Regions from separate parts of the Priestia sp. YIM B13486 genome, predicted to be linked through region 2. Evidence: riboswitches for the same ligand, from Rfam matches in the RefSeq annotation. Region 2 holds a riboswitch; the other holds the start of a gene.
The links. Region 2 has a riboswitch for cobalamin ahead of ACFX4G_RS11115 (cobyric acid synthase). Riboswitches for the same ligand answer to the same signal wherever they lie in the genome.
Positions count from the first base shown of each region.

Region 1 (3,126 bases), on a different contig from region 2:
CCTGCTCTAAGCTTATTTTCACCAGCTTAGCTACCGCTTGCCCTAAAGCGGTCATAGAGCCTGCATATTCATATAATGGTCCTTGCTGAGACGCTGCAACTGAGATGCTGTCCGTAGATGTTCCCGTAGCAATCGTCTTTGTAGCCGGATCTATGACGCCCAGCTGTGACAGCGTTTTTGTTTTAGCTTCTGTGGCCGCAATAAAAAGCTGTAAAAACGCTGCATCCGTAAGCGTACCTTCCACGAAAAAAAACATATTAATTGTACCAGGAGAGGAATAAAATGGGACAGCTTCGTCAGCTGTAATATCTACTGCGTTTCCTACTCCAGCCGTTATCACGGAAGCTACTCTTACTCCGTAGCCTTCATAACAGTAAACCGCTCTTTCTTTTAACCAAACGGCTGTCATCAACCCTACGATTTGCTCATGGCGCACATTTTCTTTCATCAAATATTGCTCATACTCCAAAGAAGGAGTATCTGAATAATAGTCTTTGTGAACAAATCGATTGTAAAAGGTGTCCGTTTCCGTAATGCCTGTTCCTAAAACCCCTGAGCTGTATGTTTTATAAGAAGTCTCGGTTTTCATGATTAAAAGCTCAGGCCTTTCTTCAATTTTAAGATGTGAAAAGGGACCAATCCCCTTTTCAATTCGAACTGGAATATGGTCCCTCTTCTTATTTATTGTACACCTCAGGGTATACTGCTTTTGCTAAGTCCTCTAAGCCATCTACAATACGAGGTCCTAAGCGATTGATTTTGTTTTGATCAACCTTCTCGATGTTACCCTCTTTTACAGCAGTCATGCTGCTCCAAGCGGGACGCTTCATAATCTCATTTTTGTCTGCATCATACGTTGCGATAATAACGTCAGGGTTTAACTTAACAACTTGCTCTTCAGAAAACTTAACCCAACCTTTTTCACTAGCTGCTACGTTATCAGCACCGATCATAGTAAGCATTTCGTTCATGAACGTACCTTTTCCTGTTGTATAAATCTCAGGAGCTCCTGATACCTCTATCCATACTTTTTTACGATCTTCTTTTGAAATCGTTTTTGCTTTTTTCTCAATTGAAGCTACTTTTTCTTTCATGTCTTTAATTGTTTGATTAGCTTCTTTTGTTTTACCTGTTAATTTACCGATTTGCGTAATAGAATCATAAACCGTATCAAACGTTGTTGAATCTTTTACAACAAATACCGGAATACCCGCACTTTCAATTTGTTTAAATACTTCATCCGAAACGCCCATACTTGAAGCGTGTGCCAGCACTAAATCAGGATTTAAAGCAATAACTTTTTCCGCATTAACGTTCATATCTCCTACCTGCGCTTTTTTCTTTACGCTTTTAGGATAATCATCGTTGCTTGTAACACCGACTAATTCTTTTTCAAGGCCAAGGGCATATACAATCTCCGTATTACTTGGCATTAAGGAAACAATTTTCTTAGGCTGTTTTTTCAACGTAATTTCTTTATCACGCGCGTCTTTTACCTTCACTGGAAATGCAGCTTGTGACGTTTGTGCCGTATCTTGCTTCGTTTTTTTATCACTGTTACTTTGGCTGCCTGCACCGCATGCAGCAAGTACGATGACTAACAGTGCAATAATGGAATACGAAAGCCATTTTTTCATCTAAATACTCCCCCTATATATTGTTCATTGTGAATACGAAACCTCCACGTTAAAGAAAAAGCAAATGATCATGCAAAAAGCAGCGCTATCCCGTTTTTCCGCTTTGACTATGTATACTGCTCGCCGGCAGCTTCAAAATAAAAAAGCTTTACTTTCAATTGAAAGCAAAGCAGGTAACGTCAAGATAAGCAGGAAAAGAATCCGTTCACTATACTTGATATGTATGTTCATTACCCTGCTTCACCCTTCCTCGAAGGTTTCACAGCTAACAATAAGGCAGGTCTCCTGACTTACGCACAAAGCGCTTACAGTGGCGGGACCGCGCTGGTTTTTCACCAGACTTCCCTTTTCACTCAATCTTTAAATTGAGACCTTATTGCTTTACGATTATTCACTTGTCCTAGTATACCCCACTCATGGAAAAATGGAAATAGCCATTCTCACAAAAAAAGCTGCGAGAATGCTCTCGCAGCTTAAGGGATTAAAGAGTTGCTAAAAATTCACGGACCGCTTCAGGCGTTTTAGCATTTGCACTGTGCAAGTGTGCAATTTTTTCACCGTTTTTATATACAAGAAGAGAAGGAATACCCATTACATTGTTTTCAGCAGAAAGTTCTTCAAACTCATCCTTGTCAATTTTAAACCATGCTTTATCTGTATTTTCATCAACGATTTCATCAATGAACATATCCAAACGTTTGCAATCAGGACACCACGTTGTCGTAAAAATCCCAACGCTTAGTGTTTCGTTCTTAATTTGTTCGCGAAATTGTTTTTCTTCCGTAAATTGTTTCATTGTGTTACCTCCAGCATCTATTCGTTCCTTCTCACTATTCTATGGTAAGAAGTCTGACTTCATTATAAACGATTTTTTTATCGTTGTGCTAATGTTTCAGCTTATTTAGACCCTAACGGTTTTAGACGTAAAAAAATGCTAGCTTAAAAAAGCTAACATTTCGAAATCGCAGAATGTTGTGTCTATTATCAGCTAAACCATTTAGGCGGCATGTTTCGGTTCCAATAAATTTTCCCTAAATCATAATGCTTCTGAAAATTATCTGCAGCCGCATGATAGTGAAAATTAAACCAGTATCCATCTTTTGGAGGATTTTCACGCCGTACATGAAATCGTATTAAGTCCTGACCGGTTTCCCGGTCATATACATGGAAAATCTTTTCACCGTAGCCAGCAGCAGGATGCTCGCTTATCTCGAGATTCTGAATTGACTGTTCACGTTCAGTGCCAATGTCGGTCAGCACTTCTTCAATTTTAGGTAACACTGCTTGACGAAATTCATCTTCAATGACAGGTCCAATTTTTGTTCCGAATTTTTCCACTGACTGTTTTTCAGCTGATTCCATTGCATACGTAACAAATGATGAAACGTCTTCATATTTTGGTTCTTCATATGGCAAATGAATATCTTCTATAACAGCTGTGACAGGAGTTGTTTCTCTTACATACCCTGCTTTATGTTGCTTGTCCGCT
Region 1 covers NZ_JBHZOZ010000002.1:205,549-208,674, reverse strand. Annotated here, with positions in the region: gene ACFX4G_RS05245 (adenosylcobinamide amidohydrolase) at 1-589, opposite strand, end outside; gene ACFX4G_RS05240 (ABC transporter substrate-binding protein) at 678-1,637, opposite strand; cobalamin riboswitch at 1,896-2,028, opposite strand; gene ACFX4G_RS05235 (thioredoxin family protein) at 2,119-2,433, opposite strand; gene ACFX4G_RS05230 (YpjP family protein) at 2,622-3,126, opposite strand, start outside.
Region 1: another riboswitch for cobalamin. It lies ahead of ACFX4G_RS05240 (ABC transporter substrate-binding protein); the one in region 2 lies ahead of ACFX4G_RS11115 (cobyric acid synthase).

Region 2 (3,126 bases):
ACATCATGAACATACGTGCCAATAACGTTGTCTTTAACCGTTCCTTCTTTTTCATGCTCTACCACTGCAAAAGCTTTCGTGGTGCTCTTAGAAACCGTCTTTCCCATATGAATTTCGTAGCCTTCAATCGAAACTCTTTCATTTTCTAACTGGACATACCCAGAAACTCTTTCTGTTTTTTTGCTGGTTGTCATAACGGTTTCCACCGGAAGCAAGCCAAGCCCTTTAATGGATTCAATCCGAGATTCTACTGCATCAGGGTCTGTAATTGTCTCCCCTAGCATTTGATATCCTCCGCAGATGCCAATGACGTGAACGTTCGTTGTGTTCAAGACTTGATTAATGGCTAGATCCAGGCCGCTTTCTTGTAAAAACTGAGCATCTTCAATCGTATTTTTGCTTCCTGGCAAAACAATTAAATCAGGCGTACCTAATTGCGACGGCTTGGTTACAAGCCTCACGTGACAGTCTTCTTCTAAGCTTAAAGGATCGATGTCTGTAAAATTTGAGATGCGCGGGTACGAGATGACCGCAATATCAATTTCTTTTAAGGGATTCACAAGCGTTGAGTAATTTCTAAGTGATAACGAATCTTCCGCATCAATTTCCACGTTGTTCATATAAGGAATAACTCCTAGAACCGGAACACCCGTGTATTCTTCAAACCACTTCAACCCTGGTTTTAAAAGTTCTAAATCTCCTCGGAATTTATTAATTAACACTCCGATAACTCTAGACTTGTGTTCATCTGGAAGCAATTGAAGAGTACCCACTAGGCTCGCGAAAACGCCACCTTTATCAATATCTCCTACTAACACAACAGGCGCTTCTGCTATTTTTGCAACGCGCATATTTACGAGTTCCCGATCGTTCAAATTGACTTCGGCAGGACTTCCAGCGCCTTCAATCACAATTCGATCATAATGATTGGCAAGCTCTTTATAAGCTTCCGTGATAACGTTCAAACCTTCATTAAAAAATTCTTGCCGATACTGAAAAGCAAACATATTACGTAGCGGTTTTCCGTGAACAACTATTTGAGATTCATGATCACGAGTAGGTTTAATTAAAATAGGGTTCATATTGGTTGTTGCTTCTACTCCAGCCGCTTCTGCTTGAATTCCTTGCGCTCTGCCAATTTCTTTTCCATCCATTGTAATGTATGAATTAAGCGCCATATTTTGCGATTTAAACGGTGCAGTTTGATAGCCGTCTTCTTTAAAAATACGGCAAAATGCTGTAGCAATCATGCTTTTTCCAGCGTCTGAGTGCGTTCCTTGAATCATAAGCGGTTTTCCTTTTTTCACTTTTTCCACTCCCTACCACATAAAAAAACCTTAACTGTAGAAGTCAAGGTTTGGTCATGCGCTCATTAACACATTGTCTTGACTTATTTCTCCCACCGAAAAATAAGGGGTTTTTAAAAGCAGGTCTCCTGGCTTATGCTTCATTTTACTTCTGCACCCTTCCTAGCTTGACTAGTGGGTCTTTGCAGGTTCATCCACATTTACAGTAGCGGGGGCTGCACCGGATTTACACCGATTTCCCTATTATCCTCCTTAGAGGCACTTTTAAAATCATTTATTCTTTATTGTAACGAATTTTATACCCATTCACAATAACGATTTTCTTCTATTATTATATATTACTGTGTTTATACTTATTTGGGTCTCGTATGCTATAATAACAATTATTTTCCAAACATCTTATGGAATAGCTAGGAAGGTGCTCACAGTTGAAGAAAAAAATCATTTATGTCTTTATCAGCGTGTTTGTTCTTTATATAGCAATCATATCTTTTTGTATGTATCAAACTGCTCACAAGCCTGTTCCACAAAACGCAGATTATGTGCTCGTTTTAGGTTCTAAAGTAGATGGTGACCAAATGTCTCCTAGTTTAAAAGAACGAGTAAAGACGGCCTTATCTTATTTACAAGCCAATCAACAAACAAAAGTTATCGTAACGGGTGGAAAAGGATCCGATGAAGAAATTTCTGAAGCAGAGGCAGCCTATCGTTTTCTGCGGAAAGAAGGAATTAAGAAGAATCGAATTATAAAAGAAAATCAGTCAACTTCTACTTTTGAGAATTTTACTTTTACTAAACAGAAAGTTGATATTCAACACAAAAAAGTCGTGCTTGTTAGCAGTGATTTTCATTTATTTCGCGCCTCTATTATTGCCAAACGTCAAGGCTTTGACGTTTATCCTTTAGGTGCAAAAACACCAAATTCAATTAAACTTCAAGCCTACTTTCGTGAGTATGCTGCTATTTTAAAAACATGGCTGTTTGATAAATAAATAAATAGAGTAAGTAGCTCTACAAATAAAAAACACGGCATGAATTCATGCCGTGTTTTTTATTAATCATCTGTATCGATAACTGCTTTTGGTAAACCTGTGTATTTCGCCCAGTAGAAAATACCAAGTGAAACAAGGGCAATTAAAATTAAGTCAAGCGGGTTGCTTAGCACACCTTGTCCTCCACCAAATGAACCTAGATAAGAGATAACAAGCATAATAATATAATAAGCAACTAGCCACCAAGCAGATTTAAGCTGCTGTGCAAATTTTACAACGTCAGTTGGTACGTATTTCTTAAACGCTACGTAGATAACAACCATTAGAAGCTGTGATCCTAGCAGCCAAGAAATTGTCGTCCACCCTGACCAATATACGATGTATGAACAGAAAATAAATGAAACAGGAGCAATAACGCTCATGCCTTTTAATTTAAAAGGTTTTTTAAGGTCTTTTGCATTTACTCTGAATGCAGCAGCTGAAATTGGCGCAATCGCATAAGACAGAATAAGTGCCACTGAACATACGTTTACTAGCGCTTCCCAAGAAGGAAATGGCAGTGTCCAGAATACGGACATTCCAAATGATAGCCATAGTGACGCACGTGGAATTCCTGTTTTCTTATCTACTTTTGAGAAACGTTTAAATAATGTTCCATTACGAGACCACGCATAAACTAAACGAGAAGTTGTATTCATGAAGATGTTCCCGTTACCGCCTGGTGATAAAATAGCATCAAAAATAACAAGCGTTACTAACCAGCCAAGGCCTAAAATAAGTGCAATATCTTTAAATGGTAAAGAGAATTGCTCTTGAATTGTTCCCCA
Region 2 covers NZ_JBHZOZ010000003.1:526,071-529,196, reverse strand. Annotated here, with positions in the region: gene ACFX4G_RS11115 (cobyric acid synthase) at 1-1,316, opposite strand, end outside; cobalamin riboswitch at 1,409-1,588, opposite strand; gene ACFX4G_RS11110 (YdcF family protein) at 1,736-2,299, shown strand; gene ACFX4G_RS11105 (APC family permease) at 2,362-3,126, opposite strand, start outside.